One region of the Cytobacillus firmus genome, then DNA from elsewhere that is predicted to be linked to it. Evidence: riboswitches for the same ligand, from Rfam matches in the RefSeq annotation. Region 1 holds a riboswitch; each other region holds the start of a gene.
What was found. A riboswitch is a leader RNA that binds a small molecule or an ion and turns the genes downstream of it on or off. The one in region 1 is predicted to bind S-adenosylmethionine.

Region 1 (3,207 bases):
CCAAAGGAATTTTGGAGAAAAGCCAATCTTGCACCTAACTCCGGATCCTTCACAACAGCTAAGCCGGCTACGACGTCACTGTGTCCGGATAAGAATTTGGTTGCGCTGTGCAGCACGATATCCGCCCCTAAAGAGAGCGGTTTTTGAAGGGCAGGGGTAAGGAATGTATTATCCACAAATGTCAGGGCTCCATGCTGTCTTGCCAGTGAACTGATGGCCTGTATATCTGTCACCTTCAGCAGCGGGTTGGAAGGAGTCTCTACATAAAAAACTTTTGTGTTTGGACGGATTGCTTCTTTTACTTCCTCTAGATTAGTCATATCAACAAATGTGTGCTCAATGCCAAAACGGGACAGGACTTCTGTTGTCATGCGATAGGTTCCGCCATATACGTCTTCTGTAATGACCACATGATCTCCCTGTGACAAGAGGAGGAATGCTGTGGAAATGGCAGCCATTCCAGAAGAAAAGGCAAACCCTCTAATCCCTTCTTCAAGCTCGGCGATGACTTCTTCAAGTGCTTCCCTTGTTGGATTCAGGCTGCGGCTGTAATCATATTTTCCGAATGCATCTATATCTTTTTGATGGAAAGTGGAGGCATGCTGGATCGGTACACTGACAGCTCCTGTTTCCGGGTCGAACTTTTGATTATTGTGAAGTAATTTCGTTTGAAATGTGTAATTCGTACTCATCGTACTGCCTCCTTTAAAACCTTTGCAAAAGCATGTTGAAGATCCGCCTTCAAATCTTCTGCATTTTCGATTCCAACCGAGAAACGCAGAAGCCTGTTACAGACACCTGTTTCAATGCGGATCTCTTCTGGGATGTCCGCATGCGTTTGTGTTGCGGGATATGTTATAAAACTCTCGACTCCGCCAAGGCTTTCAGCAAAGGAGATGAGGGAGAGGCTCTGCAGAAAAGGATTCACCCAGGATTCATCCTGGACCCGGAAAGATATCATTCCTCCTTTGCCTGGATAAAGAACTTCCGTTACGGCAGCGTGGTCTGATAAGAAAGCCGCTAATTCCCGGGCATTTTTTTCATGACGTTCCATGCGAAGAGAGAGTGTCTTCATGCCTCTGATCAAAAGCCAGGAATCAAATGGGCTAAGGACTGCACCGGCAGCATTGTGGTTCATGGCAAGATCCTCACATAACTGTTTGCCTTTTGCGACAACTAAACCGGCAAGTACATCATTATGTCCTCCAAGATACTTTGTCGCACTATGGATGACAATATCAGCACCAAGCTTTAGAGGCTGCTGAAGAAGGGGGGTGTAAAATGTGTTATCAACGATCAGGAGAATATTATGCCGTTTCGCGATATCAGCTATTAACTGAATATCTGTCTCTTCCATGAGCGGATTAGTGGGAGTCTCCAGAAAAATAGCTTTCGTATTTTCGGTGATTAGCTCTTCAACATTTTCCGGAGTGCTCGTATTCACATATTTGCTCTGCAGTCCCCATTTTTTGAAGCCCTGTTCAAGCAGACGGTAGGTTCCGCCGTATAAATCCTTGGAAACAATCCACTCATCTCCTGATTTAAAGAGGGAAAGAATCGTAAGGATGGCAGCCATTCCAGAACTGCAGGCATAGCCTTGATCGCCTTCTTCAAGATCGGCGATCGCCTTTTCAAGCAGCTGGCGGGTAGGATTGCCTGTTCGGCTATAGTCAAAGCCAGTTGACTGTCCAATGCCTTCATGCCGGTAGGCGGTTGAAAAGTATACAGGCGGATTCACTGCTCCTGTTGCTGATTCGCTCCTGTTTCCGATTTGCGCTAATTTGGTGTCAATATTGTACATACTGGTAAACACTCCTTCTTTAAAATAAAAAAAGCCTTCTATAAGAAGAAGACTTTTTAATGTGAACAGCCATTCTTCTTATCTTTCAAGTTTCTAAAAAACTTGCAGGAATTAGCACCTTTTCAATCAAAATACGATTGCTGGTTGCTGAGGCGTCGTCGGGCCTTACCCTCGACCTCTCTGGATAAGAAATCAAATATTAAATTTTCTCTAAACTTTACTACAGTAAACCGTTAATAGTCAACACTTTTTTGAATATTTCATGTTATAAAAAATATCGGGCCAGGCATCTTGAGTCCTTCTGCCTAAAATATGATCTTGAACCAAAAAAACTTTCCATTACATTCTGGAAAGTTTTTTTAGGGTATTCATTCTTCAATCAAATCGTTAACCGACACATTCATTTCTTTTTCAGAATTTGCTTTTGTGTAAATGCGTGCTGTCTTAGTCTGCTCATCTACATGCTGAATGATGATCGGTATGCCATTTAAAGTAACACTGTGCATTTCAGCAGACTCAGCAATCTCTTTTGCTCTGCCTATATTCATGGAAAAACCTCCTGAATTTGAATAATTTTAATGTGCCTTAAAAAGACACATATTATTCTTTTAAAATGAGCCTGGCATAAACTGTTATAGGTAGATCGCTTTAAAGTTCAGAATATTTCCTTTATAATAATGAGGAAAATAATATTTCTTGGAGGGAAGCTATTATGCAAGAACATAGTCACTGCCGTCACAGATTTGCTGAAACAGATGGGCCAGCCGTTTTCCGGACAATTGATGGCATTGAAGTGAATGTTGCCGGCAGCTTATTCCAAAAATGTACAACATGCGGTCATTTTGATTTTCCCGTAGATACCAGAGAAGCCATTGAATCTTCCCTTAAAGAAAACAGAAAAAATACCAATGAATCGAAACAAATCTATATTAACCTGGTAGAAACTTTTTAAAGCCGAAACTTTTCGGCTTTTTTTATATGTTCAGTTATTTCTTATTTATAAATGTTTACCCATTTACAAATCATTTTATTAGAATAAGTAATTATTAAAAAATTTTTTTAATAGTTTTCCACTATATTCATGTTTTTATCTTTGTACAACTAGATTTTACGTGTTAGAATAGCTGTGGAAACGTTTTATCCTCTGAAAAATATTATTATTCGTAAAAATGAATTGTTAATCCCTTCTTATGATGGGTATTGTACTTTTAGAGAGAAAAAACGTATTGAATTATTCACTTACAAAACAGTTATGGAGGTAATTTTCCATGAAAAAGCCATTGAATGGTGAGGGACCTTTTGAACAGGGATTTCATGGCCCAAACCTTGGCTACGTTATTGAACTTTATGAAAGATATTTAGAGGATCCATCCTCGATTGATCCTGAAATGAAAGAGTACTTTGAA
Region 2 (3,207 bases), 790 kb from region 1:
CAGCTGTTTTCTTTGCAACAGAACCGCCAATCAGATGAACCTTATTTTTTTGAGCGATCTCTTTCAAAAAAGCCAGTGCGAAGGCTGCATCCTGGTCCGCAATTTCATCCAATCTGGTCAAATCATAGCCTGTCGTCCAAAGCTCCGGAAGTACCAAAACTTCCGGATTAGACTTGAGCGCTTTATGAATCATGGCTTCAGCCGCTATAAAATTCTTCTCAGGTTTTCCAAAGGTAATATCCATTTGTAAACAGGCAACCTTTAATTTCATTTAACTCCCCCGCAATCATCTTTTCCTTATGTTATGATTAGTCCGATAGATAGAAATTTTCTAAATTTTACTTTACAACTTATCATTTACGTTATATCATTTGTGACTATATTTTCAATCATTTTTTTTAAGCAGGTGATCAATTTGATTAATTATCCGCAATCAGAACTATTAAAAGGTCTGCCAAAACAGTTTTTTGCCTCATTGACAGCTAAGGTGGGGAAAAAGCTTGAACAGGGTCATGATGTCATCAACCTGGGACAGGGAAATCCTGATCTGCCTACCCCGGAGCATATTGTCAAGCGTCTTCAAAGTGCAGCTGAAAACCCTCAAAATCATAAGTATTCTCCTTTTCAGGGTTACCCGTATTTTAAAAAGGCAGCAGCTGACTTTTATAAAAGGGAATATAATGTGGATTTGGACCCCGATACTGAAATAGCCATCCTTTTTGGAGGCAAAGCAGGGCTTGTTGAAATTCCTCAATGCCTTTTAAATCCCGGGGACAGCGTATTGGTTCCGGACCCGGGATATCCTGATTACTGGTCAGGAGTTGCGCTTGCTAAAGCAAAAATGCTAACAATGCCTCTGAGAGAGGAAAATAACTTCTTGCCTGTTTACAGTGAATTGCCAGCTGAGAAGCTTAATTCAGCCAAATTAATGTTTCTTAATTATCCAAATAACCCTACTGGAGCAGTGGCAAACATTGATTTTTTTCAAGAAACAGTCGAATTGAGCCGAAAGCATGGTATCTGCACCGTTCATGACTTTGCATATGGCGGAATTGGATTTGATGGAAAAATACCTGTAAGTTTTCTTCAGGCAGAAGGGGCAAAAGAGGTCGGAATTGAAATTTATACTCTTTCAAAGACCTTTAATATGGCTGGCTGGAGAGTAGGGTTTGCCGCTGGAAATGCAAGCGTTATTGCAGCACTGAACCTGATGCAGGATCATCTTTACGTCAGCTTGTTTGGAGCTGTTCAGGAAGCTGCGGCAGCTGCTCTGTCAGGCTCACAGGATTGTGTAAAAGAGTTGAATTCGATCTACGAATCCAGACGAAATACATTCATTTCCGGTCTCAGGGAAATCGGGTGGGATGTACAAGCTCCTCAAGGCTCCTTTTTTGCATGGCTTAAGGTCCCGGAATCATTTACATCTGAAGAGTTTTCTGAGTATCTCCTGGAAAAAGCGCATATTGCAGTTGCACCAGGCAATGGGTTCGGCCAATTTGGAGAAGGATTTGTGAGAGCCGGTTTGCTGACATCTGAAGAAAGACTTAAAGAAGCGGTAAGGCGAATACAAAAATTAGATCTATTTTAATTTTTTCAAAAATTAAATTGACAAATGTATTAAGCACTGTCATAATTCTAATTAAATTTCTAAATTAACTGAATAATAGATTTCGTTTTCTTATCAAGAGCAGGCGGAGGGACTAGCCCTATGAAGCCCGGCAACCGACTTAAACTTAAGCACGGTGCTAAATCTTGCAGCTTATAGCTGAAAGATAAGAAGATGTTAGATTGCTATGCTAACCTCTTCTTATTTGAAGAGGTTTTTTATTTTTCTCATTCTTTGATATTGAAAGGAAGAAGATTCATGAGCGAAATTATTGCAGTGTACCTAATACATGATGAAAAACATAATCCGGAGAAAAAAGCGGAGGAAATTGCTTTAGGTTTAACGGTGGGATCATGGACCCATCTGCCGGAGCTTGAAAAGCAGCAGCTGGAGAAGCATAAAGGCAGGGTCGTTTCTGTTGAAACCTTTACAAAAGATGCAGAAAGTAAGGAAACAGCAGCAATTATTAAGATCGCCTATCCTGCTGTAAATTTTAGTCCGGATTTACCGGCAATATTAACAACAGTCTTTGGGAAACTGTCACTGGACGGAAAGATTAAACTTTTGGATTTACAGTTTTCCAATGAATTAAAAAATTTTTTCCCCGGACCTCGATTTGGGATTGAAGGGTTAAGGGGAAAATTGAATGTATATGACAGGCCTCTTCTGATGAGCATCTTCAAAGGAGTGCTCGGCAAAGATATGGATTTTTTGACTTCACAGCTGCGGGAACAGGCCTTGGGCGGCATAGACCTTGTAAAAGACGATGAAATTTTATTTGAAAACAGCCTTACACCGTCAGAAGCGCGGATAAAGGAAGGAAAAAAGGTTTTGAGACAGGTTTATGAAGAAACGGGCCATCGGACCTTATATGCTGTAAATTTAACAGGCAGGTCGTTTGAATTAAGAGATAAGGCAAGAAAGGCATCCAGTCTTGGGGCTGATCTTCTTCTTTTCAATGTATTCTCTTATGGGCTCGATGTATTGCAGGCTTTGAGGGAAGATGATGAGATTGAACTGCCTATCATGGCACATCCTGCAGTCAGCGGAGCCCTTTCAGCTTCAAGTGTTTATGGGATCTCCTATCCTTTGCTTTTGGGCAAACTGCTCAGGTATGCAGGGGCAGACTTGTCTCTTTTCCCATCACCTTATGGGTCAGTAGCCCTTGAAAAAACACAGGCATTATCAATTGCGGATAGCCTGACTGGGATGGATTTTTGCAAAAGAACTTTTCCGGTACCCTCAGCCGGCATCCATCCGGGTTTAGTTCCATTGCTATTCGAAGACTTCGGAACAGACAGTGTCATCAATGCCGGAGGCGGCGTACACGGGCACCCGGATGGGGCAAGAGGAGGCGGTTTGGCATTCCGCCAGGCGATTGATTTAACTTTAAAGGGAGCTTCTTTAGCCGATGCTCCATCAGACTTCCCTGAATTAAAAAGAGCGATTGATTTGTGGGGGTACAAAAAGGCGGCTGTACAGAATGGCTAAAATAGCGGTATTTTGCGACTTTGATGGAACTATTACAGAAAAAGATAACATCATTAATATTATGGAGCATTTTGCTCCTTCTCCATGGGAGGGGATAAAAAATCAAGTCC
Region 3 (3,207 bases), 2.0 Mb from region 1:
TCATTTATTCAGTATCCACTTTGCTATAATGACGGGCGCAAATGTGATAGGGAACTTAAGCGGTGGCATCTTAACGGATGTATTTTCTTTGTTTACGGATCAGCTCACCAGCATACGCATCACCCTTCTGATTGCAAGTGTGTTTTTCATAGCCGGCTTATTTCCAATTTTGCGTTTCGCAGAGGTTTCGAAAGATCGAAAAGGTGCAAAGGGCATAAAAGGCTGGTCATTCAAAAATCTCTCAGCTAAAAATGACGGTGTCAAAATTATCGCGATGTTTGCTTTTGCTCAGCTGCTGATTGGAATTGGTGCAGGACTAGTTATTCCCTATCTGAATCTATACTTCGCAGACCGCTTTGAAGCCTCCAATTCAGCTATTGGCATGATTATTTCATTAGGGCAGGCTGCCACGGCCTTTGCCATGATTATCGGACCGGTTGTGGTAAGAAAAGTGGGAGAGGTAAAAGCTGTTGTGATCCTGCAGCTCATGTCACTTCCTTTCCTGCTTTTAACCGCTTATACTGAAAACCTTTGGCTGGCTGCCATTGGCTTTTTGTTCCGGCAGGCGTTGATGAATGCGGGAAATCCTATACAAATGTCATTGATGATGTCAAAGGTAAATGATTCGATGAAAGGACTGGCAAACTCAGTCAATCAGATGGTGTTCAATCTGGGCTGGGCTGTAATGGGCCCGGTTTCAACAGGAATCGTCATGAGATATGGAGATTATTGGGGATATGCACTCGTATTCACCATTACAGCTTCGTTATACTTGATTGGCTCTCTCTACTTTTTCTTTGTATTCAGAGGCTATAAAAAGACAAAAACTGCAGCAGCCTCTGTGAAAATAGTATGATCTGACATATTTCTCGGGAAATGAAAAGGCAATGCCAATTAAACAGGCAATGCCTTTCTGATTTTGTCGAATGAAAAATAAAGGATTAAAGCACTTTATTACTGAATATTAAAGTCAATTGACCCCATTAAAAGAGGTGAGGCTGTGAGGAGTTTACCTGATGTATTTATCCGGGAATTAAAGGCTAAAGGGCATCTTGGATTTTTCTTAAGAAGTTCAAACTTTTCTCTGCTTATTAAGGCGGGAAACACATGCATTCCTTTGAAAATTTCGAATGGGGAAATACAGAAGGCAAGCCGCATCAGCCATTTTGATGTGGAAATCTCGGGATCGGAAGAAGCTGTATTGTCACTGATTACAGGAAAAGTAAAGCTAAGGGATGCCATTTCCCAAAACGAAATAATGCTTGAAACCTCTTACAGAAAAAAATTGCTGCTCGAGTCTTTTTTCTGTTTAGGGAAAATTTCACTGCACAATACTTGACCGTTTTTTTTATAGTATGATAATATCGTTTTAATATTAATTAACTGAATATTCTTATCAAGAGAGGCGGAGGGACTGGCCCAGCGAAGCCCGGCAACCGGTAAAGTACACGGTGCTAAATCCAGCAGAGCAGAATGCTCTGGAAGATAAGAAGAGTCGATAAAGCCCTCTTCTTATGAAGAGGGTTTTTCTGCTTTTAAGAAATGAAATACAAACATTTTTATAGAGGAGAGATAGCGATGACGGACAAACAGAAAAATTACCGCTTTGAAACAATTGGAGTACATGGGGGGCTGAAGCCTGACCCTGTAACTGGCGCGAGGGCGGTCCCAATTTATCAGAATAATGCTTATCAGTTCAAAAATACAGATCACGCTGCAGATCTCTTTGCCCTGAAAGAACCGGGATATATTTATAGCAGGATACATAATCCAACTGTCAGTGTGTTTGAGGAAAGAGTGGCCATGCTTGAAGGAGGAGTGGGTGCGCTGGCTCTTGCCAGCGGCCAGTCTGCTATTACACTTGCCATTTTAAATATCGCCGAAGCTGGTGATGAAATTGTTGCCGCATCCAATTTATATGGGGGCACTTATAATTTATTTGCAGTTACACTTCCCAAGTATGGAATAAAGGTAAAACTGGTGGATCCAAAGGATCCGGAAAATTTCCGGAGCGCCATTACAGATAAAACAAAGGCTGTCTTCGCCGAAACGATTGGAAACCCCAGCCTGAAAATCCTGGATATTGAAAAGGTTGCCGCAATTGCCCACGAAAACGGTGTGCCGCTGATTGTCGATAACACTTTTGCTACCCCTTATCTTTGCAGGCCTATTGAACATGGAGCTGACATTGTCATACACTCAGCGACAAAATGGCTGCTCGGCAATGGGACCACAATGGGGGGAGTTATTGTAGATGGCGGAAAATTTGACTGGAATTCTCCTAAGTTTCCGGGCTTTACAGAGCCTGATCCGAGCTACCATGATATTGTCTATAGCGAAGCAATTGGCGAAGCTGCTTATATTATCAAAGCACGGGTACAGCTGTTAAGAGACTTAGGACCTGCAATGAGTGCGCAAAGTGCATTCCAGTTCACACTGGGTCTTGAGACTCTGCATGTGAGAATGAAGGAGCATGTTGCCAATACCAAAAAGGTAGTGGAATATCTGGAGGCGCACCCAGCCGTTAATTGGGTGCTCTATCCAGGTCATGAAAGCCACCCGGACAAAGACTTGGCAGATAAATATTTGCCAAAAGGAGCCGGGGCAGTGGCTGTATTTGGAATTGCGGGCGGACGAGAGGCTGGAGCCAAGCTGATCAATAGTTTGCAGCTATGGGCACATGTGGCAAATGTCGGGGACGCAAAGAGCCTGATTATCCACCCTGCAAGCACTACTCATCAGCAGCTGGATGAGGAAGGGTTAAAAGCTGCAGGAGTGCCGGAGGACCTGATTCGGATTTCGATCGGCATCGAAAATGCAGAAGATTTAATTGAAGACCTGGAACAGGCGATAGAAGCAGCTGCAGGTCTCACATCGCTAGCTGCAAAAGCGTAAAGGAAAATTTACCATTCACTTTTTTCCGAAAGTTTGAAATTTCATCGTTGACACCTTTTTAATGGCTATGATACGATAGCAAACGTAATTAAAAAACTGCTTAATTCATTTAAAGTATTAATTTAATATAGAACGTTACACTCTTATCAAGAGAGGTGGAGGGAAGTGCCCTATGAAGCCCGGCAACCGTCAATTAGTTGAAATGGTGCCAATTCACTCAAAGCATAGCTTTGATAGATGAGAGAAAGGACTAAATTTTTTTATGCCTTTCTGCTCATGTGCAGAAAGGCATTTTTGCTTTTGCGCATGAAA
Region 4 (3,207 bases), 2.1 Mb from region 1:
CAAATAAAAAATTTATGATTATCGGGGCGCATAGTTCTATTATCATTCTCTGGGCATCCGCATTCCCGGGAATCCGGGCTGGGCTTGAATCGTACTCACCGGAACACCTTGCCCTTTTCAGGCTATTAATTGGCTCCATTGCACTTGGTGTCCTCGCACTGGTGACGAAGATGCGCCTTCCGGATATAAGGGATCTTCCTGCTATTTTTATGCTGGGATTCCTTGGTTTTACGGTTTATCATACAGCACTGAATATGGGGGAAAAAACAGTAAGCGCAGGGCCGGCAAGCTTGATTGTCTCAATGACTCCAATCTTTTCGGCTGCTTTGGCTGCTTTATTTTTAAGGGAAAGGTTTGGAAGAGTAAGGTGGATTGGTTCCGCTGTCAGTTTTGCGGGTGCCGCACTAATATCGCTTGGTACAGGAGGCGGGTTTGTGATCCAAACCGGTACTTTATTCGTCCTCCTTGCTTCCATTTCAGAAAGCATCTATTTCGTGTTTCAGACTAAATATTTAAATAAATACGGATTTTTGTCATTTACATCATATACAGTATGGGCAGGGACTGCTTTTATGCTGGTTTATATTCCCGGGCTCGGAAATGAGATCTTTCATGCTTCGGCCGAATCCACTTTAAGTGTCCTCTATTTGGGGATTTTTCCGACGGTAATTCCATATATTGCCCTGGCTTTTCTTGCATCCATAGGGGGAGCGTCTGAAGCGGTGAGCTCTCTATATCTGACTCCAGCAATGGCGTTTGTCATTGCGTGGGTTTGGCTGGGGGAGGTGCCGGCTATGTTATCCATTATGGGTGGGATGTTCGCTCTAGCAGGTGTGGTGATTATTCACCGTAAAGATAGCTCTAAAAAAGTTACGGAAATTTATGAAAATGAATCAAGTGAAAATATTTGAAAAATATGATTGACATCCTTTTCTTTAAGATGGTAAAGTAATAAACATATTAACAACCGCATATTAAAAATCTTCTTATCAAGAGAGGTTGAGGGACTGGCCCTATGACACCTCGGCAGCGGACAGTATGTACCGTGCCAAATCCAGCAAGCACTGCTTGAAAGATAAGAAGAGGACCATTGATAAATGCTGCCCTCTTCTTTCTTTAGAAGAGGGTTTTTGTTTTACGCGGAAAAATACATCAAGATTCTATTCATAAACATATGAATAATTCTTATCAAGAGAAGCAGAGGGACCTGGCCCAATGAAGCTTCGGCAGCAGGCAGAAGGCACTGTGCCAAATCCAGCAGGCGAAAAGCCTGGAAGATAAGGAGAGGATTTCAAAAAACCTCTTCTGACGGAAGGGGTAAATTTCAGGATATAATTCTTAGTTTTCGCATAGGAATAATTAGATAACAAAAGGTGACAGGCACCTATACCAGTTCATTAAAGTGGTATTGGTACCTGACACCATCAAAGGAGAGATGCTGTATGATAGAGTTTCAGAATTTAAAGAAGGTCTATGAAAGCGGAGGTCAGCAGGTAGCTGCTCTGGATGGAATAGATTTAAAGATTAATAAGGGTGAGATTTTCGGGGTGATCGGCTTCAGCGGTGCGGGAAAGAGTTCTTTGATCCGCTGTGTCAATTGGCTGGAGAAGCCGACTTCAGGAAAGGTCATTGTCAGCGGACATGATCTGACGGCTTTATCTGTAAGAGAAATTCGTGAAGTGAAAAGAAACATCGGGATGGTCTTTCAGCATTTTAACCTTTTAAACTCCAAAACCGTGTTTGCCAATGTGGCGATGCCGCTCACACTGGCTAAGATCCCTAAGGATGAAATAAAACAGCGTGTCCATGAACTGTTAGAATTCGTGGGGCTTGCCGACAAGGCGAATAGCTATCCCGATCAGCTGTCAGGCGGGCAAAAGCAGCGGATCGGAATTGCCAGGGCGCTGGCAACACAGCCTTCCATTCTATTATGTGATGAAGCAACCTCAGCTCTGGATCCGCAGACAACCAGCTCGATCCTGCAGCTGCTGAAAAAAATAAATAAAGAATACAACATTACCATTCTGATCATTACCCATGAAATGTCTGTAATCAGGGAAATCTGTGACCGTGTCGCTGTCATAGAGGCAGGAAGAATTATTGAAGAAGGAACCGTCTTCAATGTCTTTTCTTCACCAAAAACCCCAACAGCGAAAAACTTTGTCAGCACGGTTATGAATGATCAAATACCTGACTCCATTAAGCAAGTGATTGAAAAACAGGAGGGGCTTCAAAAGGTATTTAGAATCAACTTTGTCGGAAACTCTGCCGGACAGCCGCTGCTTTCTCAGGTTGCCAAAAAGTTTAATATCGACTTCAACGTCCTGTTTGGAAATATTACTGAACTGCAGGGAACTCCATTTGGCAACCTGATTGTCGAATTCCAGGGTCCGGACAGTGAAATCAGGCGTGCTATTCAGTACATCAGCCAGGAAAAAGTTTCAATAAAGGAAGTGACATCACGTGCTAGTTAACCAGGAAAAAATCATCGAAGCCTTAATCGAAACGGTCCAAATGGTGGCATTCTCCTTGCTGTTTTCAGCTCTTATCGGACTGCCGCTTGGCATTTTGCTTGTTGTGACAAGGAAAGGGCATCTGCTGGAAAACACCGTTGTTTTTAACATTATAAACAGCATTATTAATATTTTCAGATCAGTCCCATTCATCATTTTAATGGTAGCCATCATCCCAATCACCAGAATGATTGTCGGAACATCGATTGGAACTGCTGCAGCCGTAGTGCCGCTCGTCTTTTATGCAGGACCATACATTGCGAGATTAATAGAAAATTCATTACTTGAGGTTGATCCGGGAGTCATTGAAGCGGCAGAAGCAATGGGAGCGACACCGGGACAGATTATCCTTAAATTCCTGATTCCGGAAGCACTCAGTTCGCTGGTATTAGGCTTCACCATTGCGACAATCGGTCTGGTCGGAGCATCAGCCATGGCCGGGGCAGTCGGAGGCGGCGGCCTTGGTGACCTTGCCATTACATACGGCTATCAGAGATTCGATACAACCGTCATGCTGATTACCGTTGCAATCTTAGTGGTCATGGTTCAAGGCCTGCAGTCATTCGGAAATATTTTATCCAAAAAAATCAGAAGAAGATAACTTAGGAGGAAACACATCATGAAAAAACTATTTTTATCATTCATTATTTTAGCATTGGCTGTGTTCACTGCGGCATGCTCAAGCACAACTGGC

Region 2: another riboswitch for S-adenosylmethionine. It lies ahead of NAF01_RS07950 (2,3-diketo-5-methylthiopentyl-1-phosphate enolase); the one in region 1 lies ahead of NAF01_RS11755 (methionine biosynthesis PLP-dependent protein).
Region 3: another riboswitch for S-adenosylmethionine. It lies ahead of NAF01_RS21575 (O-acetylhomoserine aminocarboxypropyltransferase/cysteine synthase family protein); the one in region 1 lies ahead of NAF01_RS11755 (methionine biosynthesis PLP-dependent protein).
Region 4: another riboswitch for S-adenosylmethionine. It lies ahead of NAF01_RS22180 (methionine ABC transporter ATP-binding protein); the one in region 1 lies ahead of NAF01_RS11755 (methionine biosynthesis PLP-dependent protein).

Annotation. Positions count from the first base shown of each region.
Region 1 is NZ_CP098323.1:2,311,744-2,314,950, reverse strand. Features, by position in the region: gene metC (cystathionine beta-lyase) at 1-692, opposite strand, end outside; gene NAF01_RS11755 (methionine biosynthesis PLP-dependent protein) at 689-1,801, opposite strand; SAM riboswitch class I at 1,877-1,992, opposite strand; gene NAF01_RS11750 (H-type small acid-soluble spore protein) at 2,170-2,349, opposite strand; gene NAF01_RS11745 (hypothetical protein) at 2,514-2,753, shown strand; gene NAF01_RS11740 (2-oxoglutarate dehydrogenase E1 component) at 3,070-3,207, shown strand, end outside.
Region 2 is NZ_CP098323.1:1,524,095-1,527,301, forward strand. Features, by position in the region: gene NAF01_RS07940 (carbon-nitrogen family hydrolase) at 1-271, opposite strand, end outside; gene NAF01_RS07945 (pyridoxal phosphate-dependent aminotransferase) at 416-1,588, shown strand; SAM riboswitch class I at 1,676-1,779, shown strand; gene NAF01_RS07950 (2,3-diketo-5-methylthiopentyl-1-phosphate enolase) at 1,865-3,097, shown strand; gene NAF01_RS07955 (2-hydroxy-3-keto-5-methylthiopentenyl-1-phosphate phosphatase) at 3,090-3,207, shown strand, end outside.
Region 3 is NZ_CP098323.1:4,267,118-4,270,324, reverse strand. Features, by position in the region: gene NAF01_RS21585 (MFS transporter) at 1-856, shown strand, start outside; gene NAF01_RS21580 (hypothetical protein) at 1,001-1,339, shown strand; SAM riboswitch class I at 1,391-1,492, shown strand; gene NAF01_RS21575 (O-acetylhomoserine aminocarboxypropyltransferase/cysteine synthase family protein) at 1,579-2,895, shown strand; SAM riboswitch class I at 3,036-3,139, shown strand.
Region 4 is NZ_CP098323.1:4,385,392-4,388,598, reverse strand. Features, by position in the region: gene NAF01_RS22185 (DMT family transporter) at 1-911, shown strand, start outside; SAM riboswitch class I at 984-1,082, shown strand; SAM riboswitch class I at 1,183-1,284, shown strand; gene NAF01_RS22180 (methionine ABC transporter ATP-binding protein) at 1,443-2,474, shown strand; gene NAF01_RS22175 (methionine ABC transporter permease) at 2,464-3,114, shown strand; gene NAF01_RS22170 (MetQ/NlpA family ABC transporter substrate-binding protein) at 3,133-3,207, shown strand, end outside.